DNA from 2 places in the Staphylococcus arlettae genome. Region 2 is predicted to be linked to the other one. Evidence: predicted binding sites of a transcription regulator. Region 2 holds the regulator's gene; the other holds the start of a gene.
The links. Region 2 encodes LexA, which represses DNA repair genes until DNA is damaged. Its sites were predicted from a motif close to CGAACATATGTTCG; they were not measured.
Positions count from the first base shown of each region.

Region 1: the regulator LexA is predicted to act here: its motif matches at 12,600-12,613, upstream of MUA37_RS04480 (YolD-like family protein).

Region 1 is NZ_CP094803.1:924,390-940,004, forward strand. Features, by position in the region: gene MUA37_RS04390 (autorepressor SdpR family transcription factor) at 162-419, shown strand; gene MUA37_RS04395 (SdpI family protein) at 435-1,073, shown strand; gene MUA37_RS04400 (hypothetical protein) at 1,181-1,411, shown strand; gene MUA37_RS04405 (hypothetical protein) at 1,438-1,620, shown strand; gene MUA37_RS04410 (hypothetical protein) at 2,151-2,321, shown strand; gene MUA37_RS04415 (hypothetical protein) at 2,472-2,603, opposite strand; gene MUA37_RS04420 (zinc ribbon domain-containing protein) at 2,814-3,080, opposite strand; gene MUA37_RS04425 (bacillithiol transferase BstA) at 3,362-3,829, shown strand; gene MUA37_RS04430 (aminotransferase class I/II-fold pyridoxal phosphate-dependent enzyme) at 3,873-5,162, opposite strand; gene MUA37_RS04435 (Trp-rich small protein) at 5,372-5,464, shown strand; gene MUA37_RS04440 (SE1626 family protein) at 5,692-5,871, shown strand; gene pmtC (phenol-soluble modulin export ABC transporter ATP-binding protein PmtC) at 6,108-6,980, shown strand; gene pmtD (phenol-soluble modulin export ABC transporter permease subunit PmtD) at 6,980-7,708, shown strand; gene MUA37_RS04455 (thioredoxin family protein) at 7,759-8,322, opposite strand; gene MUA37_RS04460 (HAAS signaling domain-containing protein) at 8,627-9,187, shown strand; gene MUA37_RS04465 (DUF4097 family beta strand repeat-containing protein) at 9,184-10,032, shown strand; gene MUA37_RS04470 (C45 family autoproteolytic acyltransferase/hydrolase) at 10,106-11,146, opposite strand; gene MUA37_RS04475 (hypothetical protein) at 11,646-11,816, shown strand; gene MUA37_RS04480 (YolD-like family protein) at 12,164-12,577, opposite strand; gene arsC (arsenate reductase (thioredoxin)) at 12,745-13,143, opposite strand; gene arsB (arsenite efflux transporter membrane subunit ArsB) at 13,161-14,453, opposite strand; gene MUA37_RS04495 (ArsR/SmtB family transcription factor) at 14,453-14,767, opposite strand; gene pglS (6-phosphogluconolactonase) at 14,934-15,615, shown strand, end outside.
Region 2 is NZ_CP094803.1:1,579,648-1,595,262, reverse strand. Features, by position in the region: gene MUA37_RS07845 (hypothetical protein) at 1-193, shown strand, start outside; gene MUA37_RS07840 (aspartate kinase) at 257-1,624, opposite strand; gene MUA37_RS07835 (homoserine dehydrogenase) at 1,813-3,102, shown strand; gene thrC (threonine synthase) at 3,102-4,163, shown strand; gene thrB (homoserine kinase) at 4,165-5,082, shown strand; gene MUA37_RS07820 (Cof-type HAD-IIB family hydrolase) at 5,135-5,938, shown strand; gene MUA37_RS07815 (hypothetical protein) at 6,228-6,542, opposite strand; gene MUA37_RS07810 (amino acid permease) at 6,708-8,150, opposite strand; gene MUA37_RS07805 (catalase) at 8,373-9,860, shown strand; gene rpmG (50S ribosomal protein L33) at 10,037-10,186, opposite strand; gene rpsN (30S ribosomal protein S14) at 10,508-10,777, shown strand; gene guaC (GMP reductase) at 10,962-11,939, shown strand; gene MUA37_RS07785 (CAP domain-containing protein) at 11,949-12,971, shown strand; gene lexA (transcriptional repressor LexA) at 13,206-13,829, opposite strand; gene sosA (DNA damage-induced cell division inhibitor SosA) at 13,971-14,204, shown strand; gene MUA37_RS07770 (DUF896 domain-containing protein) at 14,290-14,535, shown strand; gene tkt (transketolase) at 14,616-15,615, shown strand, end outside.

The DNA.
Region 1 (15,615 bases), 660 kb from region 2:
ACTAATGATATTTTTATACAGAACATTTTGTAGTTTTACAACTACCTTTGAAAACTCTTAAGAATATGCTTGAATATGATGTTGGTTGACAAACAATTAAATAAAAGATAACATTTAAGTAATTACTTAAATGATTAAATGAAAAGGAAAAGGTGTGGTTCATGAAAGATATATTTAAAGCTCTGTCAGATGAAACAAGAAGGGAAATTTTAGAAATGTTGAAAGACCAAAAAATGACTGCAAGTGATATTGCTAACCATTTTAATATGAGTCAAGCAAGCGTTTCTCAACATTTAAAAATTTTAAGATTCAATGAGTTAGTTTATACAGAAAGACAAGGTAAGTATATTTTTTACCATTTGAATTTATCTGTATTTGATGGTGTTATTAAATGGATAATACAATTCAAAAATGATTAAGTGAGGAGAAGATTTATGAAATATTTATTACAACAAACTTGGTTTAGTTTATTGATCATTGGTGTCGCTATTATGACATGGTTAATTGTGTTACCATTTTTACCTGATGCAATACCTATGCAATATAATGATAGTGGGGATGTCAATTGGAGCGCGAATAAATATTTTGCCTTTATTATCAGCATAGCTATAATGCTATTTTGTTATATTATTACTAATATTAAATTAGCTACAGACAAAAGTCAGAATAAATTTTCGAATATGAAATCTTTAAATAATATATTAAATCCATTAGTACTGGCATTTTTGTATTTCATCTTTCTTATTATTATTTTTAATGCTTTGGGTTTTAGTATCTCGGTTAATTTTATTATCCCGACAATGATAGGTTTATTATTAATAGTTATTGGTAATTATTTGCCAAAAGTCCCTAAAAATAATACTTTAGGAATAATAAATAAATGGACTAAAGACAATGAATTTGTGTGGAAAAAGACGCATAGATTAGCTGCATATGTTTATATTATAGTAGGTTTACTTTTGTTTATTTTAGGCCTATTAAGTGTTATAAATTCGGTTATAACAATTTCGTTGGTTGTTATTCTTGTATTATTTCCATTTTTTTATTCATGGTATATATATCAAAAATTATAGATATATCACATTTAAGAAAATATCTATTTTCAACCACTAATATTTCATAGTAGTGTATACATAATAATTAGGAACTTTAATTTGTTTTAAGGAATAGGAGTTTTTGTATGAATTATCAAAAATATTTGACTGGGTCTTGGCAAATTATTGGGACTACATTCAATTTGTGGTTGAAAGGGGATAGAACAGAACCATCAATTACGTACTCAATTGTTAATAACCAACCCCTTACATTGTTAGATCAGGTTCGATTTCGAAAAAATAATAAAATGAAATCAATTGAAGGCTATGATAAATTAAAAGGTACACAATTTGTTTGGACTGTAAAGGCGTATTAAAACTAATAAAGAGTAAGTGGCAAGTTGTGTATTTAGACTCAAACATATTAGTTATTCGTTTCAATGCTTCATTGTTAACATCTTCAGGAATGGATATTTTGTTACATGATAAACAAGAAACGGATTATTATAAAGCACAAATTAAGAGCTATCCAGAGATGTTTAATTTAAATGCAGCAGACATAAAAGAAATGACTTGGTTATTCTAATGGCGTGGCAATAGCAATATTAAAATAATTAATGCAAGACGTTTTCCAAAAGGTTACTTAGCCTTTTGGAAAGCGTCTTTTTTATGGTTTTGTAATTTTCAGTAGTTTAACAATGTTAGGATTTATTCATAAAGTTGAGCGATATACACGAGATTTATATTTATATGAAAACAAGAGAATAACTAAGTTGGATTTGAGGCAGTGTGGAGATAAAAATAATTAAAAAGATTAAATAAAGTAGTTAATTACTTACGTTTTGTGTAGTGTAATTATATATGTAAGGTTGAGATACACCTTACTAACACTCTTGAAAAGGGGGTGTTATTAGTGGATGATATAGAAAAATTCCTAGCAATCGCAACTATAATGCGAACGCCAAGAATTTTAAAACAACTTAGATTGTGGCATTTCGGCGTCCTAGACCGAAAGCGGAACAACAAAGAAGATAAGTAATTCACTTTTCAAAGCCTGTTAATTCGGGCTACCCTTTTCAACTATTATAATATTACAATTTGGGAGGTAATGCAAACATGAATATCTATATAATTATAGGATTAATTGCATTTATAGTTTTAATACCCGAATTCATTAGAATAGCTAGAATTTTACATTTGAAACACTTAGGAATTAAACACATAGGTAACGGTAAATATGAAGAAATAGGTAATAAGAAATATAAATGGTACGAATGGTTGAGATAATATAAGTGAATACAAACAAACGATATTAGATTAAGCCCAACGGTAATGTCTACATTGAGAACAGGTAAAACGTGATGTTGATCATTTAAACTTGGTACTACTGAAAAATATAAGAAAACACAAAAGCCCACCTTGCTTAGGTGGGTTATTTTATTTATTTAACCTCATTCTTGCATCTGTTGTTTCTTCTGCTTCAATTACATCATGATATTGTAGTTTAGTTTCTTCTCTTACTACTTCATCTGATGGTAATTCAATTTGACCGATTGGAATATCACTCATAGCATCATCATTAGGTATGCCAGTATAACCATGTTCTTTGCCAACTTAGCATAAGATTCCATTTTTTCTTGGTCGGTAGATTCTTGTTGTACAGGTTGCTCTACATTTGGTGTTTGTTGTGATTCATCAGTGTTAGAATCATCTTTTTTATACTATTTTGTGACCTTTGTGTCGTTAGTCATGGTGCGAGTCAAATTAGAATATTATGTGTTATTTCCAACGGTCTAACTTACGCATGAATTTTTTTGTATACATTTTAGATAGAATCATTTTTTGAAATTTATTCATGTCTGACTCTTGAAATCTTTTCAAGTTGTAATCATACATCTCATCAAAACTTAAATCCAATGTCCATTGACCATTTTGATAACAGTGTATACAGTATTTGAGTGATAAACTGCCATCTTCTTCAGTACCCTGTGGCGTATTTTTATCTAGAGGGATTCCGCAACTTTGACATTGTTTTTCTTTTTTCATCATATAGTGCTCCTTTTTTCTTTTGATTATAGCATGATTTTTAAATGTAGTTTTGATACGCAATATTTATTTAATTTGAACGTTGCTTTGGGATTATTTTTCATATTATTTAAATATATGGAGCGTGTTATTTGTTAATAATTATTAATTTAAAATGTTAACTTTTCGCTTATTATAATTCTTTATAAGAGTAAAAAAAGGAGAATTAATGTAGAATTGACACAGACACAAATTTATCATGGTTTTGTGTTGTGATAGAAATAAAAGAAAGGATGGATTCTATGACAAATAAAACAGTATTCGATGTCATTGACTTAGGGGTCAATTATTTACTCTCAGGCTACGAGAAGTGGGGGGTTGATGAAGTCATTGATAATAAAGCTGAAGTATTTCCAAACACAATACTTTGGCAGTATGGTCATGTTTTATCTGTATTTGAATCAGCCTTATCACTTTGTGAACAAAATGTTGTTGACGTTCCTTATTATTCAAGTATATTTGGTTATGGGTCTAGCCCAGAAAATTGGGGTGACCAAGAAATTCCAAGTTTAGATGAAATTTTTTCACATATCAAAACATTGCCAGAACGTGCTCGTACGTTAACGGACGTACAATTATCACAAGAATTAACAGAAACTATTGCGGGCTGTGATACACTAGACGAATTGTTAACTTTAAATGCAGTACATATTCCACTGCATGCAGGTAAAATTGAAGAAATGACACGAGTGTTAAAGACGCATAGATAAATAAAAAGCATTTGGTGAACAGTGTATTCACCAAATGCTTTTTTTATTCTTGTAAATCATCAATACCTTGCGCAATAGAATCAAAAACGTGTGGAATATCATCTTTTTCTACACAACTGAATGCAATACGAATATCTGTATCATTTAATGCAATAATACCTATAGAGTAATTATCAATTAAATGGATTCTTAATGCTTCAGGATCTACACCTTTGACTTGTAAGGCCATAAAGTAACCTGAATTGAAATCGTATGGTTGCCAGAATTTTGTATATTTATCAGCATAAACCACTTCTTTAGTAACTTCATAACGTGCTTGTAATGTTTCCATGTTATGTTGAATTTCTTTATCAAAAGTTTCGTGGTTTTCTAAGACATATTTAATCGCACTTTGTGATGGCAGAGGTCCACTAGAAATATTACTACGGATAAGACCTTTAACCTTTGCTTCTAACACATTTTTAGTTGCATCGTCATTAATACCAAATGTGAGGAATCCTACACGTAAGCCCCAAGCGAAAAATTCTTTTGTAGCACCATCTAAACGGATAGGTAATAAGTTATTCAAGTGTAAGTTTGTTAATGCTGTAAATATTGATTGTGTATAAACATCTTCATAAAATAAACCATAATATGCATCATCTACTACTGCTATAACGTTTGTTCCACGTTCAGCTAACCCTTTAATTGCTTCAACAATTTGAGCGACTTCTTCTTTTGTAGGAGTGTAGCCAGTTGGGTTATTAGGGTAGTTTAAGATTAAGATAACTTTATCTTTGTCATAGCTTTCTAAAGTGCGAACAAGTGCTTCTGTTGTATAATGACCGTCTTCATCAAAGATTGAATATGTTTGAATTTCTGCGTTATGACGCGTAGAATAGACTAATTTATAATTTCCCCAATTGTGTTCAGGTAATAAAATAGTATCTTGACTGTTCACAAATAAGTCTCCTACTAATGATAAACCATGTGTTAATGCATTTGTCACGATTGGACGTGAAATATCTTTTTCAGCTAGGTCTGGATTGTCTTTTAAGATTTTTTGAGTCCATAATTGACGTAATGATTCGATTCCTTGAGGTGGTGCATAAGGGAAGATATCATCAGGTTCAAGATGATTAAATACTTCATTTAATGTATCAGCGTACATTTTACTGTCTTTATATGTAGCCATACCAATAGTAGCATTATATTGTGTTGTTTTAGCTTCAGCAGATTGTGACAGTATACCTTTTGGATAGTACATTAGTTTTCCTAAATCGGAAAGCATGTCAGCAACTTCTGGTTTTGCGTTAGATAATTTTTCATTCAAATCTAAGGCTAAAGGGTTCATATTTAATTCAACCTCTCTTTACTTTTCATTTCTTTGTACATTCTTATATTATCTTGAAATGAAATAAAGATAAAGTGTTCTTTATATTATATTTTAAATTTTTAAAATTCACAGATAAAATAGCGAACATACGTTCTGTATTTATGTTAGAATATGGATAGGCCATCAATTCCTACATGCCAAACTGATTGTGGGAGGTGTAGTATATTATGTGGTGGCAAGATGCCGTAACAACTTTATTGTCAGGTAGCTTACTTGTTATTTTTCGCGTTTGGTTAGAAAACAAATGGAAAGATAAGTAGTGGCCTTACACAAAAAAACCCCCATGTCTGCTGGTACCAGACTGGGGGTTTGTGTAGTATATTCTGTGGATACACTTATAGTTTAGCATTACTTATAATGAACTGCAAACAATATATTTAAGAATATATTTATATAATCATTAACAGTATTATTTAAGTACTTTAATAATAAGATTGTTAATTTTACTAGATGTTTGGTAGAATAAACGTGTTCGAGGTGAAAAAATTTGAAGCATTTAACAAAAATATTTGTGACGATTGCGATAATTTTATTTATCGTAGGATATTATTTACAAGCTACTGGCAACGAAGGCTCAGGAATAAAGCTATTGCTAGCAGCAATTTTGTTTATGATATGTGCATTTATTAATAGAAGAAACGATCGATTGAAAAACAAAAAGAAATAACAATCGCATGCTACTAAAAGTAAATTATATTATTTTTAGTAGCAATTTTTTTGGCCTTGATTGAATTTCCGATTGAGTTGTGTATAATATGTTGTGTTTAGAACTATAATAACTATATATTTTGTACATATAAAAATGAGGTTGTTACCGTTATATTTTATTATTTAAATGTTTTTTTACTATGTTAAATTTAGTTTGTTGATTTATCGTATTTCGTAAATTAATAGGAGGTATTTATGCAGTTACAAGATATTACAAAGAAGTATGGTAGTAACAATGTACTTGATCATATTGACTTTGATTTTAATGATAGTCGTATTGTGGGACTTATCGGGAAAAATGGTGTAGGTAAAACAACACTTATGAAGGTTATGAATGGTAATATTATTAACTTTCAAGGAAAAGTAGAATTAGCTAATAATGAAAATATTGGTTATTTAATAGAACATCCGAAATTATACGATAATAAATCTGGCTTATATAATTTAAAACTATTCGCCCAAGTTTTAGGAAAAGGTTTTGACAAAAAATATGCTAATCATATTATCCAAACTTTCGGCATGGAACCTTATATTAAAAAGAAAGTAAAAAAATACTCAATGGGTATGAAGCAAAAATTAGCTATTGCTGTATCATTAATGAACAAACCTAAGTATTTAATTTTGGATGAACCTACAAATGGCATGGATCCAGATGGTTCTATTGATGTGTTAACGACTATTAAACAACTTGTAAAAGAGCTTGATATGAAAATTCTCATTTCTAGTCATAAGTTGGAAGACATTGAATTAATTTGCGATAGAGCGGTATTTTTACGAGATGGCAATTTTGTTCAGGATGTTAATATGGACGAGGGTGCACCTACAGACTCAACAGTTATAATATTTGAGGATGAAGACTTTGAACAAGCACATACGTATTTGAAAGAACATTATGAAATTATTGAGTCACAACGTGCGAATAAAGAAGTTGTTATACGGGCACAACAAAGTTATCAAGGTTTACTTAAAGGCTTGGCAAGTATTGAAGTATATCCGAAATTTATTGAAACACGAAAAAGTTCATTACGTGATACTTACTTTAATATTAATCAGAGAGGTGACCAATAATGAATAGCTTTCAATTAATCAAATATGATGTGTACAGTATTTTTAGAAGCCCATTGACTTATTTAGCTTTACTTCTAACATATGGTGCAATGGCTGGAATGACTGTATTATTTGTACAGCAGTTAGATAAAGTAGACGGCAATATTATACTGGCAGTCGGCAGTTGGTTCTTCTCAATTGTAGGTTTACTTTTTGTAATTAAAACGATTACGCGAGATATTTCTCAAGGTACGTTACAATTGTTTATGAATAAAACTAAAAATAGAGTTGGATACTTTATTGCGAAAGTATGTTCAATGATAATCATCGCTTTACTTATGTCAGGATTTTTAGTGGCATTTGTTATTATTGTTCAAAATATAGTAGATGGTAAAAATGTCACTGCTGAAAAGTGCTGGGAATTATTAGTATTTTATCTTATATTCCATCTGTTTTTCGGTTTGTTATTATATTTATTTGCATTAGTTATTCCAAAGACAGCTTTAATTTATACTGTAGGAATTATTTTAATATTCCTTGTACCATTTGCAGAACCATTTATCCCAATGATTCCTAAAATTGGTGATAATATTCAAGATTCATTAAAATATATACCATTTAGCTACTTACCAAACAAAACTACATCAGATGATTTTACTTTTACGAATTGGCAATGGTTTATATCAGCAGCTTCAATCATAATTTTATTTATCGTTAATTTATTCTATGTAACTAAAAAAGATATATAAAGTAAAAAAGGTATATGCACTTCGCTCGAAGTGTATATACCTTTTTATTATTATTTGTGGCGTAATTGTTCAATGATAGATTCAAACACTGCTTTCCACATTTGTGAATCTGTTTTATAACGATTGGAGATAATCGCATGAACTTCATTTGATTTTTCTTCAAATGTTGGGTCATCTTTCGCTGGTAGATTGGCACGAGCTTCATCTACAAATTTTTGAACTTGGCGTGCACGTGGTCCCCATACAGTTTCCTGTTGATATTCATCATTTAAAAAGACGAATATAGGAATAGAACGGGCAGTGCCATTTGTTAAGTATTGATCAATTAAATTAGTATCGTCATCACGATGGAAGACTCTAACTTCTAAATTTAATAGTTCACTAATATGTTTTAAGATTGGAAGGTTCATCATAGCGTCCCCACACCAATCCTCTGTGATAACAAGTACTTTATCATAATTAGCTGCTTTAATTTTTTCGATGTTATCATTTTCTGTATTTGGCACAGAAAAAGAATTATAAATTGTTTCCACACCATCTTTATTAACAGTCATATTTTCGATGTATTCATTAAGTAGCTGACTGTCGTTAAAATAAGTCTTTAGACTTGTCATTTGTATTCCCCCTTCAATCTATTGATGTAATTATAGCAAATTAACTTATAATTGGGAAAATTATTAACTCTTAAATTTACATTATTTTTTATAGGAGTTGTAGGTGAGAGATGCAACTGTAAAATAGCTATGCTATATTTAAATAATGAAATGAATACGGTTGAAACAGGTGTAAAAAGTGAATTTCGTCAACTTTTTAGTGTGAAACGTATAGAGTAAAGTATGTGTTTGTAGTTAAAAACCGTAAATAATAGAACTATAGCAAGATGATAGTCATAATTAATGATAATTGGCGGAGATAATTTTGGACAAAATTACATTTTTAAATGAGCTCGAACAAGAACTGGAACGTTTACCAAGACAAGAACGTGATAAAATCATGTTTGAATATGAGAGTTACTTTTTTGACTTAGAGAAAAATGGGAAAAATGAATATCAAATTATGGGAGAGCTTGAATCCCCTAAAGTTATTGGAAAAGAAATTAAAGCTAAAAATGCAATTAGTTATGCAGAATATAAAACGAATGCTAAAACTATAATTAGAGCAATTATTGCTTCATTAGGTATGGGTATCTTTTCTTTATTTTTAATTTTAATTCCTATGGTGTTTATAGCATGTATTATGTTTGTACTATTGCTCGTGTCTTTTATGCTGTTTATTTCACCGTTATTGTTAATTGTTCATGGTGTGATTAACCATAATATCAGTTTAGCAATTAGTAATTACCTTTTTGCATTTTCCTACAGTGGTTTAGGAATTGTACTGTTTGTATTAATTTTAAAACTTGCTGAGTTAGTTTATCGTGCAATTTTAAAATATTTAAGATGGAATATTAAAACGATTAAGGGAAGTGCTGTAGAATGAAGAAGTTGTTCATTTGTGGTCTAACCATATTCGTCGTTTGCTTCGTGTTAGCTTGTTTATTTTGGTTTTCATTTGAACAACAAGATAATAAAACGAATGAAGTATCACAAAATTACCATGATGATGAGATTGAAGATATTAATGTGGCGACGAAGAATGCAGCAGTTAAAGTACGGCAAGGTGAGAAGTTTAACATTACATATAAAGGATCGAAAGATGTAAATATTAAACGTCATGCTGATAAAGTTAATGTAACGGAAAAAAATAACAATGAAGATCATTACGGTTTGAACTTTAATCCATTTAAAAATATTCATAGTACAGTATATATTACAGTTCCTAAACAAGCCTCAGCTAATCTTGATATGGAATTACATTCGCAATTTATTCAATTAGATCAACTGCGTTTGGGTGATGTTAAAGTATATACTGAACACGGTAATAGTGAAGGGTTTAAAGTGAAAAATTCTACAATAAAAAATTTAACGTATCAGTCTGACTTTTCATCAGTAGCTATATCTGATAGTAAGATTAAACAAGGCAATCTTAAAACGCAAAATAAAATTGAAGTGACACGTAGTTTATTAAAAGATACGATCTTATTAACTGAGGATAGTAATATTATGTTAGCTGATATGAAATCCAATACAGATGTGAAAGCTTCTACGAACGAAGGAAATATTAATATTTCCTATGCACAGAAACCTCAAGATACACTGTTAAAATTAAATCCATTAAAAGGGAAATCACATGTCAACAATCCTTACTTTCAACATAATAAAGTAGGTAATGGGCAAAATATAATTGAATTATATACAAATCAGGGCGATATTTATATCGACTAAATAAAGGGACAAACGACCATTATAGTGAAGCTTCACCAAGTTGAATCACTATTGGTGTTTGTCCCTTTAGTTATTAATAAGTAGCAAATGTAAGGTCGGTATCAATGTAGCCTTTAAATGTTGAAACATCAAGTGATGTGCCATTGAGCCATTGTTGAAAATCAAAGTATGTTGGTTTGCTTTTTTCTCCTAGACTTATCCAAGCGGCTAATTGCTGAGGTTCATACATACTAGTATGTATCGTTCCAGACCAGCTATTAAATAGTTTACTGTAAATATCAAAATCAGGGTTATTAAATAATTCAAAAGCGTCAAATTTATTTAATTGGTGCTGTGTACTTTGATTCAAACGATCTAAACGTGCTTTGGACTCTTTAGTATAATTTCTATTTTCGTGAGTTAAGAGCTGAAAATGATTCGTGCATGTATTATCATATCTGACGTCAATCGAACGTGGTGATACTTCAATAGTGGCATGATTTAAAGCTTTATCCATAACGATATAACTGAATGAACTACGGTGTGGTATGGTTTTCAATAATTTTATGGCATCTTCGACATCTTTGCAGTATTGCAAAATTAATCGACCTATCATATAACAGACGAAACCATCACCGGGTTTTTTACGGTGCATGAAATTATAACCCATTACTAATCCGGCTTCGTTCATACCATCCATTCTTCCTGTAACTCTTGAAGTGGGGCCAATTTGAGCTAGTCCGCCATCAGTAGGTTGAAATAATAAATATCTACCATCATAAGTAGCAGGGTGGTAATCGTAATTACGTACCATGTAATCGTTGCCTAAATAAACCGTACAGCCACTATTTTTTAACGGCGTAAAACGATAATGAGCAAAATTCAATACCATTTGGTTAGATGGTAAATTTAAAACTTCTTGCATACCTTTTATTTCTTCCCAAATATGTGGTGCATAGGTTTGGAAGATATCATAAGTCTCTTTAATATGTATATCAAAACGAGGCATACGTTTGCGCCATTCTTTTTCTCTATTTTTTAGTAAAGGTGTTTGTTGCATCCATTGAGCAGTTTTAACGCCTAAGTCAAAATGTGATCCGCGATGAGTCATTATATCTGATTGGACAAATTGCATTTTTTATACACTCCTATGAATATTATATATAACATGATTGTAACTTTATTGTAATTTGTTATTAATTGCTATTGAATAATGTAGTGGTTATTATAAACATACAACATAGAAAAATCTTTATTAGTTTATTGAGGTGATACTATGAATGAGTACTATCAAGCAGCAAAATCAGCTATGTCCGCATGGTGGAGAAACTAATAATTGTTTTCTGAGTTATCGAGTAACGACTATGATTATCATAGTCGTTTTTTGTGATTCTTGCATGTAAACATTTCACAGTTTAATCTTAATTATGATAATATAGATATGTTATTAATAAATAATATAGTCAATGTAATTTACCTATATTAACGCTTTTTACTTCTTACAATATCGTATCATAAAATTTCCTGTGATATTACTGGAATAAAAAAATGAATAATAGGTATATATTTATTGATGCTTTTAAGTGTGCTATTATTGAATATAGACATGCTATTAAATTATTGAGGTGAACAGAATGTGTAATTTTATTAAAGGTTTATTTAAATTTGTATTTGGTACAATTTTAACTGTATCACTAGTTGCTGGAATCGGTGCAGTTGTATTTGCATACATCTTCAAAAAAGATTTTGAAGACATCGAAAGCAAAACAAAAGAAATCGTATCAGACATCGAATCAAATAATTAATACTACAATAGAACACGATAGTGTTCTATTTTTTTTATAGACCCTTACTACTTTAGTAGTTAGGGTCTATTATGCAGATGAAGCATCTGCGAACCATAAAAACATACTACTTCAGTAGTTAGGGGCTATGATGCAGATGAAGCATCTGCGAACCATAAAAACATACTACTTTAGTAGTTAGGGGCTATGATGCAGATGAAGCATCTGCGAACCATAAAAACATACTACTTCAGTAGTTAGGGGCTATGATGCAGATGAGGCATCTGCGAACTATAAAAACATACTACTTTAGTAGTTAGGGGCTATGATGTCGATGAATATTTGTAGTTGCATGTTGGACTAAATTGTTAATTAGTAGTGATTTGTTGAATATTAGTAATGTCTACTAATGATAATTGAACAATTTGGGAATCTGTTTTGGATTCGCCAATTAAAGTCATCTGTAGCATATCAATTTTTTTGATATAGATTGATTTGTGTTCTAACCAGCCGTCACAATAATATTCAATATGAATAGGTGTATTATTGTGTAAAGATTGATGTAATTGAAAGTTGAGATTATTGAGTTGGTCGTCTGATAATATAGGGCGGTCAATTTTATTTTGGTCTATAATATACTGCTGTATTCTAGTGAACTGTTCGGGCAAAGTGGCAAAAGGTGCCCATTTTACCATGCCGCGTCCCTTAGGTATGCTTTGAGTTAAATATTCTCTAGGGATCTTGCGATAGTCAGTTTCATTTTTATATTTATCCGGAATCATAAAATCACCTCATCAATATTATAGAACATATGTTCGTATAAGTGAAGTGCTTTATTAATAATCTAACAATGAAATATTGCACGTATAGATGCAGTTTTTGGCGTAACAGTATCAACGAGCTGTCACTAGCTAAATAAAAGACGACATAAATTATGTCGTCTTAGTGTTTAGTTTGTTTTATGAAATTGCTGTATCGTGCGACCAATTTCATCTCGGACGCGTTGAAATTCTGACCAATCTTTTCCTGCTGGGTCGTCAAAACACCAATGTTCTTTTTTTACATTTGGTGGGAGGACAGGACAATTAGCATCTGCATCGCTACATAATGTAACCACCAAATCCGATTGCTTAAGAATATTATTATCAATTGAGTCTGACGTATGGTTGGATATATCAATATCTACTTCTTGCATTGCTTCAATTGCTTTAGGATTCACACCGTGTGTTTCAATACCAGCTGAATAGACATTCCAATGTTCGCCAAGTATTTTCTTACCCCAACCTTCTGCCATTTGGCTACGACAAGAGTTTCCAGTACAAATAAAATAAATTGTTTTTTTACGCATTATTAAAGCCTCTTTTCTTAAAATATAATTAATGTTAGGAATAAACCTAATAATGTTACAAAGAGTACCGGAATAGTAATAATGATTCCAGTTTTAAAGTATGTGCCCCATGCGATTTTTACACCTTTTTGTGTTAAAACATGTAGCCACAATAATGTTGCTAAAGAACCGATTGGAGTAATTTTCGGTCCTAAATCGGAGCCTATTACATTTGCATAAATCATACCTTCTTTAATAGACCCAACTACATTTGATTGTCCGATAGCAATAGCATCTATTAAAACTGTAGGCATATTATTCATTATTGATGATAAAAAGGCTGATATAAAGCCCATGCCCATAATACTGCTGAATAAGCCATAACTTGAAATATTAGATAATACATCGGCCAAAATTGTAGTGATACCTACATTTTTTAAGCCAAACACGACTAGGTACATACCAATTGAAAATAGGACAATATTCCATGGTGCCCCTTTAATCACTTGTTTCGTATGAACTGCATGAGACTTACGAGCTAAGAGTACAAAGATAACAGCAACTATACCAGCAATAATTGATACTGGAATATGAATAAATTCACTAACAAGATAACCCACAAGTAAAATAGCTAACACAATCCATGAAATCTTAAATAATTTTGGATCTTTTATAGCATCATTTGGATTCATAAGATTTTCAGTTTCGAAAGTTTTGGGTATAGATTTTCTGAAATATAGCCATAGTACGAGAATACTAGCAATCAAAGAGAATATGTTAGGTATAATCATTCGATTAAAGTACTCAATAAATCCGATGTCAAAGTAATCAGCAGAAACAATATTAACTAGGTTACTGACAATTAAGGGTAGAGATGTAGTATCAGCAATAAATCCACTAGCAATAATAAATGGGAATATCATTTTTTTATTAAAGCCTAAATTTCTGACCATCGCTAATACAATAGGCGTTAAGATTAAAGCAGCGCCATCATTTGCGAAAAATGCAGCTACAATTGACCCTAATAGCATGATAAAAATAAACATTTTTAACCCATTACCGTTTGAAGCTTTGACCATATGTATCGCAGACCATTCAAAAAATCCAATTTCATCTAATATTAATGAAATAAGAATGACAGCAACAAATGTTAAAGTAGCATTCCAGACAATACCGGTTACTTCTAAGACATCGGAAAAGCTAACCACGCCTGTAATGATAGCAACTACAGCTCCAATTAAAGCTGTAATACCAATATCTAGGCCTTTAGGTTGCCAAATGACAAAAAATAAAGTTATAAGAAAAATTATAATTGCTAAAGTCGTCATCATCAGCATTCACCTGATTTCATATTTTTACAGACACAGCGTGTGTTAGGTGTTGTAATGGTATTTAAGTTTTGATTGAGATCATCTAAAATCTCGTGATTAAGTTGATACATACGTTTGTTACCATCTTTTCGCGTAGTAACTAACTTATTATCTACTAATGACTTCATATGGTGGCTTAGTGTTGGTTGAGAAAATTGAAAGTGTTCTAACAAGTCACAGGCACACAGCTCACCACAAGAAAGTAAATCTATTATTTCTAATCTACTTGGATCTGATAAAACTTTTAATATTGAAGAAAGATTTTTATAAGACATCAATATACCTCCTAAACAGTATATAGATTAACATCTATATAGAAGCTTGTATATATAATTTTTCAAATGACTACATCAGTTCATGGTTATGCATCAAAATTTAATTGATTGTTATTCTGGTATATATTCTATAAACTAGTACTATATCAATAATGGAGGGGTTTACATGACAACAGTAGGATATGTTGGTACATATACTAAAAAAGAGGGCAAAGGGATTTATCGTTTTGAATTGAATGAAGCTACTGGTGACATAGATACCGTAGAAACTGGATTCGAACTAGAAGCGTCAACGTATATTACCCAATATAATTCTTATTTATACGCAATTACGCGTGAAGGTGATGATTGTGGCGTAGCAAGCCTTAAAATTGATGCAGAAGGGCGTTTGACATTAATTAATAAATGTTTAGCTTCTACAGCTGGTACAGGATGTTATATAGCAGTATCTCCTGATGGACAATATTTATTTGAGTCAGTTTACGGTGCTGGTGTTGCACGACTATACGAATTAAATGCTGAAACTGGGGAAGTAGTGCAGTTGATTCATGAATTGCAACATACTTATGAGGTAGGTTCTAATGAACGTCAAGACGGTCCTCATGTTCATTTCTTAGATGTCACACCGGATAACAAGTATGTAGTAGCAATGGATTTAGGAACAGACAATGTAGTGACATATACTTATGGTCAAGATGGTTTAACAGAATACGCTGTTACTAAATTTGAGCCGGGAGACGGCCCTAGACATATTACTTTTAATCAAAATAATAGTAAATATGCTTATATCGTACATGAACTATCCAATAAAGTATCCGTAGTAGAATATGAAGATGGTAAATTCGAAG
Region 2 (15,615 bases):
ATGGGACGTAGACTATGTTAAACCTGAAATTGTGTTAATGTATGAATTGTTGGATCCCATTGATTATCATCAATTGCCAAATTATAAAAACGTTATTGAGGCACTAAGTTATTATCAATTTGTAATGCTAAGATTGGTCGTAGGCGATGATCGAATTAATCAAGCATTGATTTCTGAGAGAAAAGCAATATAAAATCCTTTAAATCTATCGAAGCATAATTTTAAAATTATACTGCTAGATTTAAAGGATTATTTTTTATGTCAATAGACACTTACCGTTATAACAATATTCATATGTTGCTTTTACCGCTTTTTCAGCATCATTGACATCGATACCAAACATCATCGATATTTCTGATGCACCTTGGTTCATCATTTTTAAGTTGATATTAGCTTCTGCTAATGCATGTGTAATTCGGCTAGCAGTACCAACAATTCTATGCATACCTTCGCCGACAACCATTAGGACAGCTAAATCATGTTCTACTCCTAGTTCGTCAACATCACAGTGCTTACGAATATCATTTAGTACTTGTTCTTCAATATTTTTAATTTCTTTGGAGCGCATAATGATACTAATACTGTCTATACCTGAAGGCATATGATCAAAGGAAATATCATAGTCTTCTAAAACACCTAATACTTTTCGAGTAAAACCAACTTGTCTATTCATTAAATATTTCTTAATGTTGATTACTGTAAATCCAGTGTCACAACTAATACCACTAACCACATTATTAGTATTTATCTCTCGATCATGTCTAATAAATGTACCCAAATCATCAGGACGATTTGTATTTTTAATCACTACTGGAATCCTATCTTTATGTAAAGGTTGTAACGCCTCATCGTGGAATACACCAAATCCAGCGTATGACAACTCTCGCATTTCACGATAAGTAATTTCATCAATGACTTGTGGTTGTTTAACAATACCAGGATGTGCACGATAAATCCCCGATACATCTGTGAAGTTCTCATAAATATTTGCTCGGACACCTCTAGCGACAATAGCTCCTGTTATATCGGAACCACCTCTTGGGAATGTCACTACAAAATTTTGGCGTGATATACCAAAGAAACCAGGGATAATTAACTTCTCTTTATAATCTCTTAATTGATATAAATTCTCGTAAGCTTGATCTAAAATTTGAGCATTTTGTGGTAAATCACTTACTACGATACCAGCCTCACCAGGAGAAATATAACGTGTTGGAATACCTTGACTATTATTGTATGCAGCAATTAACTGAGCATTAAAGTCTTCGCCACAAGATAATAACGCATCAAGTAGACGAGATGGTTTTGACTTTAAGTTAAATATATATTGAGTCAATGTGTGATCAAATGTAGTTAACATTGCATCATCCATTTCTAACGCATATACAATATCTGCATAACGTTGAATAATTTCTTCTTGCTTAGGACGATAATCTAAACCTTCTATTACTTTTTCATATAAACGAATAAGCAAATCAGTTGTTTTTGTGTCGTCACTAGTTCTTTTTCCTGGTGCTGATACAATTACAATTTTACGCTCTGGATCAGCATTTACAATATTTAATACTTTTTTTATTTGTTCTGCATTAGATACAGAACTGCCACCGAATTTAGTTACTTTCATAATTTTACAACCTTTCTAAAAAATCAGAAAATTTTGTTTAGTTTTACCTATAACAATGATAGGATATAAATATGTTTCAACAACTTGAGCTTTACAAATTTTGGGAATGAACTTATACTATACCATATTCTAGTATTTTTCAACTGTACAATTGTATTTTTTAGAAGAACAATCGGAGGAATGAACTTATGAAGGAATTAAATGTAGCATTACTTGGTCTAGGTACTGTAGGATCAGGTGTAGTAAAGATTATTGAAGAAAATAGACAACAAATTATTGATACGATTAATAAAGATATTAATATTAAACATATATTAGTGAAAGATAAATCACGTAAAAGACCAATTAATGTTTCTAAATATCATTTAACTGAAGATGTAAACGATATTTTAGAAGATGATTCAGTAGATATTGTAGTAGAAGTTATGGGAGGTATTGAACCAACAGTAGATTGGTTGAAAGGTGCCTTGAGTCAGAAGAAACATGTCATTACTGCAAATAAAGATCTTCTAGCTGTGCATTTAAGAGTATTAGAAGATTTAGCAGAACAAAATGGTGTCGCATTGAAATATGAAGCAAGTGTTGCAGGTGGCATTCCGATAGTAAATGCAATTAATAATGGATTAAATGCAAATAACATTAGTAAATTTATGGGGATTCTCAACGGTACATCTAACTTCATCCTAAGTAAGATGACTCGCGAAGAAACATCTTTTGACGACGCTTTAGCTGAAGCACAGCGTCTAGGATTTGCTGAAGCGGACCCAACTGATGATGTCGAAGGTATCGATGCAGCTCGAAAAGTGGTTATCACTTCTTATTTATCATTTAATCAGGTCATTAATCTAACTGATGTGCAACGCACGGGTATTAGTGATGTTAGTTTAGCAGACATAAAAGTTGCTGATGAACTTGGCTATAAAATTAAATTGATTGGTAAAGGAACATATGAAAATGGGCAAGTGAATGCTTCTGTGGCACCAACATTAATAAGTAAAGCACATCAACTAGCTTCAGTGGAAGATGAATTTAATGCAATTTATGTAATCGGTGATGCAGTCGGTGAAACTATGTTCTATGGTAAAGGTGCTGGTAGTTTAGCTACTGGTAGTGCCGTAGCAAGTGATCTATTAAACGTAGCATTACATTTTGAATATGATTTACACACACTGCCGCCACATTTTGAATTGAAAACAGAAAAAACAAAAGAAATGATCGACGATGAATCTGATACGATTACATTAAAAGAAAAAGAAAACTACTATGTAGTAGTAGACAAGCAAGGTTTAACTGCAAAAGATATTGCAGAAACTATTAAAGGTGCATTACCATTGCACAAAAATTTAGATGTTCAAGAAAGAAATCAAGATACGGTAAGTTTAATTGTTTATGGTGTAGACGATTCACCGCAACAATCAATTGAAGCAGCAGGTTTACAAGTAAATAAAGTATATCCAGTAGAAGGGGTTCATGCATAATGAAAAGATGGCAAGGTTTAGTAGAGGAATTTAAAACATTTTTACCAGTTAATGAAAATACACCTAAAGTAACTTTAAATGAAGGGCAAACACCTTTAATTTATTGTGAAAATTTATCAGAAATGTTAGATATCGAATTATACGTAAAATATGAGGGTGCAAATCCTACTGGTTCATTTAAAGATAGAGGCATGGTTATGGCAATGACTAAAGCAAAAGAAGAAGGCAAAAAAATTGTTATATGTGCATCCACTGGTAATACATCAGCTTCTGCTGCTGCTTATGCAGCAAGAGCAGGTTTAAAAGCAATTGTTGTAATTCCAGAGGGCAAAATTGCTTTAGGTAAATTATCACAGGCAGTTATGTATGGTGCTGAAATTGTCTCAATAGAAGGAAATTTTGATGAAGCTTTAGAAATTGTTAAAGAAGTTGCAGAAAACGGCGAAATTGAGTTGGTTAACTCTGTTAATCCTTATCGTATCGAAGGACAAAAAACAGGTGCTTTTGAAGTAGTTCACCAACTTGACGGTGAGGCACCTGATATTTTAGCTATTCCAGTTGGCAATGCTGGTAATATTACAGCTTATTGGAAAGGTTTTAAAGAATATCATGATCAATTAAATACCCAATTACCACAATTGTTTGGATTCCAAGCAGAAGGAGCTTCACCTATCGTTCAAAATAAAGTAGTGAAAAATCCAGAAACAGTTGCAACTGCAATACGTATTGGTAACCCTGCAAGTTGGTCTAAAGCTACGAATGCTTTGGAGGAATCAAATGGTCAAATCGATAGTGTAACAGATGAGGAAATTTTAGAAGCTTATAAACTGATGACAACTAAAGAAGGCGTATTTAGTGAACCAGCTAGTAATGCTTCCATTGCTGGTTTGATTAAACTTCACCGAGCAAACAAATTACCTAAAGGTAAAAAAGTAGTGGCAGTATTAACAGGCAATGGTTTAAAAGACCCAGATACTGCTATTTCATTATTAGATAACCCTATTAAACCTCTACCAAACGATAGACAAAGCATTCTAGATTATATTAAAGGGGCACTATAGTATGGTGAAAAGTTTAAATATCAAAATACCGGCATCTACAGCTAATTTAGGTGTCGGTTTTGATTCTATTGGTATGGCATTAAATAAATTTTTGTATTTACAAGTAACAATTACGAATGATGAACAATGGCATTTTCATCATATAGGTCCGAATGTAGAAGGATTACCTACTGACGAATCACATTATATTTATCAAATAGCACAACAAGTTGCCTTAAAATATGATGTAGTTTTGCCTGCATTATCCATCGAAATGCGCAGTGATATTCCCTTAGCACGTGGCTTAGGTTCATCAGCGTCAGCGTTAGTTGGTGCTTTATACATAGCAAATTATTTTGGTGATATTGAGCTCTCGCAGTATGAATTATTACAATTAGCTACTGAATTCGAGGGACATCCTGATAACGTAGCACCAACGATTTATGGTGGTCTAGTGTTAGGCTACTATAATGAAGTGGAAAATGTTACTGAAGTTTCTAGTATCGATACACCTAAAGTGGATGTAATTATCACAGTGCCGTCATATGAATTACGTACAGATGATTCAAGAAATGTGCTGCCAGACACATTTTCGTATAAAAAGGCAGTGCAAAATAGTGCAATCAGTAATACTATGATCAGTGCGTTAATTCAACATAATTATGAATTGGCAGGCAAAATGATGGAGCAAGATGGGTTTCATGAGCCTTTCCGACAACATTTAATACCGGAGTTTGCACAAGTTAAAGCAATTGCAAAATCTCATCAAGCATACGCAACTGTAATTAGTGGTGCAGGTCCTACCATATTAACGCTTATAAGCAAGGAAAAAAGTGGGAAATTAGTAAGAGCGTTAAAAAATGAATTTTCACAGTGTCGCTCAGAACTAGTGACAATTAATGAAACTGGTGTAACATCTGAACTCGTATACCATTCATAATTTTTTGTAGTATGATAGGACTATAGGGTTAATTGGAAAGGAGCACTACAACATGAGTAAATATAAGTTAATTGTCATGGACATGGATGATACATTGATGAACCATGAAAATCAAGTAGGAGAAGAAACAAAAGACTATCTTATTAAAATACAAGACGAAGGTTACAAAGTAGTATTAGCATCAGGTAGACCGACTGAAGGTATGCTACCTACAGCACGATTGTTAAATTTAGATGCACATCAAAGTCATGTTATCAGTTATAATGGTGGCAATACTGTGGATGTAGCTACGGAAAATGTAACAGTCAATAAACCAGTATCAAAAGAAAACTTTGATCAAATTGTTGATTACTGCAGAAAAAAATCATTTTTCGTTTTAACATATCATGATGGCCACATTATTTATGAAGGTGAACATGAATACATGAATATTGAAGCTGAATTAACGGGTTTACCTATGAAAAAAGTTGATGATTTAAAAGCCTATATTCAAGATGCTGTGCCGAAAGTTATGGGTGTAGATTATGTCTGTAATATTGTATTAGCTAAAAGTGATCTTGCTGGTTCCTTCAACGATGAAATAGATGTTACTACAAGTAAACCATACTTCCTTGAATTTATGGCTAAAGATGTTTCAAAGGGGAATGCGGTGAGTGCGTTGTGTGATAAACTAGGGATTAGTTTAGAAGAGGTTATTGCTTTTGGTGATAGTTCTAACGATATATCTATGCTTTCAGTAGTTGGTCATGCTGTTGCTATGGGTAATGCCAATGATGAAGTGAAATCCATTGCTGATGAAGTTACCTTATCAAATGCAGACAATGGTATACCTCATACGTTAAAACAAAAATTATAACCAATGATAGAATTAAAGAAATAAATATGGGAAACACGTTTTACAGTTAAGTCTTAAATAAACAAAACTGTGAAACGTGTTTTTATAATTTAATAAATGATTTATTAGAGCATAATAAAGAGAAAGTTATAGATTTTGTTATTACTGACAAACTAAATTTAATAGTAAAAAACTGACTTCATAACTTGTATGAAGTCAGCGTAGATTAATGGTCAACTGTAACATAGGCAACTAGAAAAATAGAGCTTACTTTATCTCTTAGCAAAATTTATAGTAGTCGTGACTTAAGCTATTTAGCTGTATGTGTCCACTCATTTTTGCCTCGATGACGTTTTACGTGGGCATAAACTTGGTCTGCAGCATAATCTAAATTAGTATAAACTGTAATTGCAAATGCTGATTGATTTTCAGCAAACGGCTCTTCTAAAAACAGTGATTTTAAATGCTCATATAAGTTTTCCATTTGATCGTGTTTAAGGCTACTATATTCTCGTAGAGTTCGCTTAATTAATTGGTCGTGTAGATTTTCTAATGATTGTACAACAATAACAAAGCGTTCTTCTGGTTTGAGTACATCATCGAATAAATTTGTTTGTCCAACCATAATTTTCCACCTCAAGTACTTGATTTTCTTTAATTATACTATATTACGATACAGGTTAAAATAATTGAATACAAAATATTACCAAAGGTACAAATTTGTGAGGGCTAGTTAAGTAAACATAATAAAAGGACAAAACGGGGAAACCGTTTTGTCCTTTACTTAGAGTTATTCATATTTATTATCTAAGTTAATGTCTTCAAGTTTGATAACTTTTGTTTGGAACATAAATTTATGTGTAAGGTAAATAATGAGTAAGATGAATAGTGGTACGATATTTCTTAATAATCCAGCAATATCGCCAGCTATAATAGTACCTACTGAGTTACCAACAAATAAAAATAGTAAAGCTATAATTACCACAATTGGACCAAATGGATAAAATGGAGCTTTATATGGTAAGACTTGTTGCGCATCTTTATTTTGCTTTTTAATAGCCATGCGTAATCGTATTTGTGCTAAAATACTTGAACCCCATACAATGATAACTAAAGAGCCAATGATATTTAATAATGTAAATACGATATTAGATTGAAATTGAGCAAGGACAATAACTGCCAACACAACGATGAAAGTAGTTAATATCGCAGCGATAGGTAATTTTGTACCTTTATTTAAACGTGCCAAAAATTTAGGTGCTAATTTATCATGTCCCATCGAAAATAACATTCGACTTGAAGTATATAATCCAGAATTCGCTGCAGATAATAGTGATGTCAAAATGACAGCATTTATGACTGAAGCTGCAAAAGCGATACCGACACGATCAAAAACAATAGTGAATGGGCTTTGGCTAACAGATTCACTTTCGTTTAGCAGTAATGGATCAGTATATGGGATAATTGCAGCAATAACTGCAATAGACAATACATAGAATAATAAAATTCTCCAAAATACTTGTTTAATTGCTTTTGGCATTGAACGATGAGGATTGTCAGATTCTCCCGCAGTAACAGCTACTACTTCAGTACCCCCAACTGAGAATCCAGCGATTAATAAAACTCCCAAAAAGCCTGACAAGCCACCGACAAAAGGTGCTTCGCCGATAGAGTAGTTTGTAATACCATACGTTTTTCCACCTAAAATACCAACTATCATTAATACGCCAATAACAATAAAGATTAAGATAGTTACTACTTTAATTAACGATAACCAAAATTCAGCTTCTCCAAATGCTTTGACTGAGAAAATATTAAGTAAAAATAATATGACTAAAAAGATCATGCTCCATGTCACAGTGGAAAAGAAATGAAATACATCCCAATAACTTAATACGCTAGCTGCAATAATAATATCCACACTTGCAACAAGCGTCCAAATCACCCAATATAACCAACCCATAGTAAAACCTAATGAACTATCTACAAAACGTGTAGCATATGAGCTAAACGAGCCGGAGACAGGATAAAATGTTGCTAATTCTCCAACTGAAGACATAAGGAAATATAACATGATTCCAATAATTAAATATGCTGCTATGGCCCCACCCGGACCAGCTTGTGATACAACGCTACCTGTGGCAACGAATAGTCCAGTACCGATAGCGCCGCCAATGGCAATCATAGAAATATGACGTGAACTGAGACCTCGATTTAATTTATTTTGTTCCATAATAAGGCTCCTATTTACTTTTAAATTTTGTATACACACTATTTTAATGCTTTTGAGAACCACAAGCAAATATTTTTTATAACTTTAAAGCAATAAAGCGTAAAGAGAATTCAGAAAAATGCGATTTTTAATAGTGGTTTTATTGATTTGAACATAGGGTATACATTAAAATATGTAGTAGATAATAATTATTATTATCTGAACAAATAGGGGGTTATTCGTATGAGCGAACGTAAAAAATTGACAGGTCTTTTTGGTACACCAGTATCTGACAGAGAAAATAGTATGACAGCAGGACCAAGAGGCCCTTTACTTATGCAAGACTGGTATTTTTTAGAACAAATGGCACATTTTGATAGAGAAGTTATACCTGAACGACGTATGCATGCTAAAGGTTCAGGTGCATTTGGCACATTCACAGTAACAAATGACATTACTAAATACACGTGTGCAAGCATATTTTCTGAAGTAGGTAAACAAACTGAAATGTTCGCACGTTTTTCAACGGTTGCAGGTGAACGTGGTGCAGCTGATGCAGAACGTGATATTCGTGGCTTTGCATTGAAATTTTACACAGATGAAGGGAACTGGGATTTAGTAGGTAATAATACGCCAGTATTCTTCTTTAGAGATCCTAAATTATTTGCAAGTTTAAACCACGCAGTAAAACGTGATCCTAGAACAAATATGAGAAGTTCTCAAAATAATTGGGACTTTTGGACATCATTACCAGAAGCACTTCATCAAGTGACAATTTTAATGACTGATCGTGGTATTCCTAAAGGATTTAGAAATATGCATGGCTTTGGTTCTCATACGTATTCAATGTATAATGATAAAGGTGAACGTGTATGGGTGAAATTCCACCATAGAACACAACAAGGTATTGAAAATTTACAACCAGAAGAAGCAGCTCAAACTATTGCTTATGATAGAGAATCTTCACAACGCGATTTATTTGAAGCGATAGAAAATAAAGATTATCCAAAATGGAAAATGTATATTCAAGTAATGACAGAAGAACAAGCTAAAAAGCATAAAGATAATCCATTTGATTTAACAAAAGTTTGGTACAAAGGAGATTATCCATTAATTGAAGTTGGTGAATTTGAATTAAATCGTAATCCGGATAACTATTTCCAAGATGTAGAACAAGCTGCATTTGCACCAACTAATATCGTTCCCGGATTAGATTTTTCACCAGATAAAATGTTACAAGGGCGTTTATTCTCTTATGGAGACGCACAACGTTATAGATTAGGCGCAAACCATTGGCAAATCCCAGTAAATCAACCTAAAGGTGTTGGAGTTGAAAATATTTGCCCATTCAGTAGAGATGGTCAAATGCGCATTTTAGATAATAACCAAGGCGGTAGACCACATTACTATCCAAATAGCGAAGGTGCATTTGAAGATCAACCGCAATATAAAAAACCACCATTAGAAGTAGAAGGTACTGCTTATGAACATAACTTCAGAGAAGACGATGACAACTACTTCGAACAACCAGGAAAATTATTTAGACTACAATCTCCTGAGCAACAAGAGCGTATGTTTGTAAATACAGCTAATGAAATGGAAGGAACAACTCTAGAAGTTCAACACCGTCATATTCGTCATTGCTATAAAGCAGATGAAAATTATGGTAAAGGTGTTGCAGCAGCGTTAGGCATAGATATTGCAGACGTTGATCTTGAAGCGAAAGATTAAGTAGTAAAGTTGTAAATTACATTTAACATTAGAACTTTATAGATTAGATATATTTTATAGCAAGTGTGTAATCAAAAATGACATAATTTGATTACACACTTGTTTTTTTATAATAAAAAAATCATCACCAAAGTGATGATTGGTAATGCTTGTCGTATTCAAAAGATAAGAATTACTTATTTTGTTTCACGATGTAATGTATATTTATTTAATCTTGGGCAATATTTTTTCATTTCGATACGCTCAGGATTTGTACGTTTGTTTTTAGTACTAATATAATTACGATCGCCACATTCTGTACAAGCTAATGTAATATTTACGCGCAAAGTTAACACCCTTTCTACAATTAGGAATACTTACGATTTAAAATTTTAGCATATGTCACATTGTTGCGCAAGGGAAAAACGTGCTATTAGGTCACAAAGATATTGAAGATAATGATTTAATGATACACCAACAATTAATTGGACGATGTTAGTATCATTTAAGTTAAGACAGACAAAGATCATAAATCTACTATTATAAATAACAAGTAAATGTCTGCTTGGTTTTGGATTGTAATTATAGATAAAAACTTTCACTTGATATTTAAGAATGATGTGATATTATTAAAACGTAATTATTACGATTTGTAGGAGGAAAGTTATATGGCAAAAAAATCTAAAGTAGTAAAAGAACAAAAAAGAGAAGCATTAGTTAATAAATATTATGACTTGCGTAAAGAATTAAAAGCAAAAGGTGACTATGAAGCTTTACGAAAATTACCAAGAGATTCATCACCAACACGTTTAACAAGACGCTGTAAGGTTAGTGGCAGACCTAGAGGTGTGTTGAGAAAATTTGAAATGTCTAGAATTGCATTTCGTGAACATGCACATAAAGGTCAAATTCCTGGTGTGAAAAAATCTAGTTGGTAATTTAAGACGTAAGTCCGTTTACATTTAAAGTAAAACATTGTATATTATCTAATGGTAATACAGTAATATTGTTCGTGAAAAAACGTTTTCATTATCGAAAGCTGAGTGAATGAGATGTTATATACTGTAAAAACTTACCATTAGTTTTATGTTTTATTATAAATGTTAGGAGTTTTATATTATTATGAAAATTTTTGATTATGAAGATGTGCAATTGATACCAAATAAATGTATTGTGAGTAGCCGTTCTGAATGTAATACAGAAATTAAATTTGGACCGCGAACTTTTAAGTTGCCTGTAGTACCAGCAAATATGCAAACAGTTATGAATGAAGAGTTAGCGGAATGGTTTGCGGAGCAAGACTATTTTTATATAATGCATCGTTTTGACGAAGCGGCACGTATTCCATTTGTTAAAAAAATGCAGAATAAAGGTCTATTTGCTTCAATTTCTGTCGGAGTAAAGGCACCAGAATTTGATTTTGTAAAACAGTTAGCAGCTGAAGCGTTAGTGCCTGAATACATTACAATTGATATTGCACATGGTCATAACGATTCGGTCATTAATATGATAAAACATATTAAAACGCATTTACCTGAGACATTTGTCATTGCAGGAAATGTTGGAACACCTGAAGGCGTTCGTGAATTGGAAAATGCTGGTGCAGATGCTACAAAAGTAGGTATTGGACCTGGACGCGTATGTATCACTAAAATTAAAACAGGTTTTGGTACAGGTGGTTGGCAATTAGCTGCTTTAAACCATTGTAGTAAAGCAGCGCGTAAACCGATGATTGCTGATGGTGGTATTAGAACGCATGGTGATATAGCGAAATCTATGCGTTTTGGAGCATCTATGGTTATGATTGGTTCTCTTTTTGCAGCACATGAAGAATCTCCAGGAGAAACAGTAGAACTTGAAGGTAAGTTATACAAAGAATATTTTGGTAGTGCTTCGGAATATCAAAAAGGTGAACATAAAAATGTTGAAGGTAAAAAAATGTTTGTTGAACACAAAGGTTCACTACAAGATACTCTAATTGAAATGCAACAAGATTTACAGAGTTCAATTTCTTATGCAGGCGGTAAAGATTTGAATTCGTTACGAAAAGTAGATTATGTGATTGTGCGTAATTCTATCTTTAACGGTGATAGAGACTAAAATACGTAGGTGATGAAGATTAGAAAAATATTATTATATAGTTTAATTTTTTTATGCATAGTATTGATTGTGCCAATAAAAGAGTCACCCTTTATGTTAGACGTTCAACAAGAGGTCAAAGCAAAAATTAATGCTTGGCAAACTAATCAGTCATCATCTACGAAGTCACTCAAAGTGCCAAGTGAACAACAATTTGCTTTAAGTAATATTCAAATGAATATGGATAAAGCAGACGTTGAAAATAAATTTGGAGAAGCTAAGAGTGTAACTTCCAATGAATATGGTACGAGTTGGCATACTTATTATACTGGTGATTATAGTAACTTTGTGATGGTCAGTTATTTAGACGACAAAGTCAATGCACTTTATACGAATCAAAATTCAATTACATCACAGTCAAAAATCAAGTATGGTACACCTAAAGATGTCGTAAGAGACAGATTAGGAGAACCAATTACTGAAAAGAAAAAAGGAAATGTTAGATACCAAATTGAGAATGATGAATATGACACATTTCATGAAAATCAAATCTATACAACGGCATTCTATGATAAACATCAAGATAATGGTTTAACAGCAATACTATTGGTAAGTGATCAGCTTGAACAACGATTGCAAGGACAATATGGTGCACCATCTGAAGCATTAAAAGAAGGTTTTGAACGCCAAAACTTTGAAATTGTAAATGCTGAAAGAAAACAACATCAATTATCTACATTGAATTATGATAGTGATGTTTCAGATACAGCAAGAAAACATAGTAAAGATATGGCGGAGAATGATTATTTTGATCATACCAACTTAGATGATGAATCCCCATTTGATCGTTTGAAAGCTGATGATATTAAATTTAATGCTGCAGGCGAAAATTTAGCTTATGGTCAAATGAATAGTATTTATGCACACGAAGGCTTAATGAATTCATTAGGACATAGAAAAAATATCTTACGTTCTAGTTATAATGAGTTAGGAGTAGGCGTCGCTTTTAATAATGAGCGTCAACCTTATTGGACGGAAAACTATACTAACTAATGTTTGGTGATGAAATGTTAGGGTATCTTATAAAGGTAAGGATGAGATGCTAATGACAATACATGAAAAACATAAATCGGAAGATATATTAGAACGAGTAAAAGAAGTTCTAGACAAAAAAGAAGATAAAGATACAAAATAGAGGCTATGCCGTGACGGCATAGCCTCTTAGTTTGTATGTGTGATTACAAGTTATTATGTTAAATAGTGCTGAATGAGAGTGCTTGGAGACTATTACATTTCACGGAATAATCCGACCACTTTACCAAGTACAGAAACTTGATTTAAATAGATTGGGTTCATTGAGCTATTTTCTGGTTGTAATCTATAGCGCGTTTTTTCTTTATAAAATCGTTTAACAGTTGCTTCATTGTCTTCTGTCATAGCTACAATAATATCTCCGTTTTCTGCAATTGTTTGACTACGCACAATCACTTTGTCGCCATCTAAAATACCAGCTTCGATCATACTGTCTCCAACAACATTTAAAATGAAAATATCGCTGTTATGTGTAGAAGTAAAATGTTCTGGTAAAGGGAAGTATTCTTCTACATTTTCCACTGCAGTAATCGGTATGCCGGCAGTGACTTTACCAATAACTGGTACGTGAATTGTATCTTCGTTATTTATTGGTTCTCCAAGTTGGTCGCTGACAATTTCTATTGCACGTGGTTTTGTAGGATCACGTTTGATATAGCCTTTTTCTTCTAATCTAGATAAATGACCATGAACAGTTGAACTAGAAGCTAAACCGACAGCTTCTCCAATTTCACGAACACTTGGTGGATAACCTTTGGATTGCACGATTTGCTTTATATAATCGAAAATTTCATTTTGTCGTTTTGTTAATTCTCTCATAATAGGCACTCCCTAATTTAATTTAATCCAATTATAGCATGAATTGAAATTTGTTACAAACGTTTGTTCGTTTTGTATTGACTAAGAACACGTGTTCTGTTAAAGTATTTTTACAAACAAATGTTCTAGGAGAGATACTATATGAATTCTATCTATATGTCACAAATCAAAACATATTTATTAATACTTGTTACTACGATGCTGTTATGTACTATATTTGTACTAACGGCAGATATAAATAATAATAGAGAACAAACGTACGAAATGACTGATCATAAAATAACTACAGAGCACAAAGAACAAAATAATAATCAATTACAACAAGATTTAAATAGCGAACAAGCATCGAACCAAACGATGGCAGTAATTAAATAATTAGAATGATAAAAAAGAGCGAATGCATTTAGTTCCGCTCTTTTTTTTGTTAAAATTTATATGATATAAATCTATGGAGGTTATTATGACTGAATCAAATGGTGTAGATATTAATAGAATTAATGAATTAGCTAGAAAGAAAAAAGCACAAGGGCTAACTGAAAAAGAAGCGAAGGAACAATCTAAATTACGTAAAGCTTATTTAGAATCGTTTAGAAAAGGCTTTAAGCAGCAATTAGAAAGCACAAGGGTCATTGATCCAGAAGGAAACGATGTGACGCCAGATAAAATCAAAAAAGTATTGGATGAAAAAGACCAAGATAAAAGATAATCTAATTTTTTGTTAATTATAAGTTAAATAAGTTATAATAATATATGAATCATGCTATTTAAGAAAGGAAGTCATATTAGATGTTTAATGAAAAAGACCAACTAGCGATTGATACAATAAGAGCCTTAAGTATTGATGCTATTGAAAAAGCAAATTCAGGCCACCCAGGTTTACCAATGGGCGCAGCTCCAATGGCATACACTTTATGGACACGCCATTTGAATTTTAATCCTCAATCAAAAGATTTCTTTAACAGAGACAGATTCGTATTGTCTGCAGGACATGGTTCTGCATTACTTTACAGTTTATTACATGTTTCAGGTAGTTTAGAATTAGAAGAATTAAAACAATTTAGACAGTGGGGTTCTAAAACTCCTGGTCATCCAGAGTTCAAACATACGGATGGTGTCGAAGTTACTACAGGTCCACTAGGACAAGGTTTTGCTATGTCAGTAGGTATGGCTTTAGCAGAAAAACATTTAGCAGGTAAATTTAATAAAGAAGATGCTAACGTTGTAGATCATTACACTTACGTTCTTGCATCAGATGGTGACTTAATGGAAGGTATTTCTCATGAAGCAGCATCATTTGCAGGACATAATCAATTAGACAAATTAATTGTTTTATATGATTCCAATGATATTTCATTGGACGGAGAGTTAAATAAAGCATTCTCTGAAAATGTAAAAGAACGTTTCGAAGCTTATGGTTGGGAACATATCTTTGTTAAAGATGGTAACGATTTAGAAACAATTGACAAAGCAATTGAAGATGCTAAATCTAGTAATAAACCAACAATCATTGAAGTGAAAACAATTATCGGCTATGGTGCGCCTAATAAACAAGATACAAATGGCGTTCATGGTGCACCACTAGGTGAAGACGAAAGAAAATTAGCATTTGAAAATTACGGATTAGATCCAGAAAAACGTTTCTTCGTACCAGAAGAAGTATATGAAATTTTCCAAACTCAAATGTTAAAACGTGCAAACGAAAATGAAGAAGCTTGGAATAACTTAGTAGAAGAATATAGTTCAAAATACCCAGAATTAGCTGAAGAATTTAAATTAGCTATTAGTG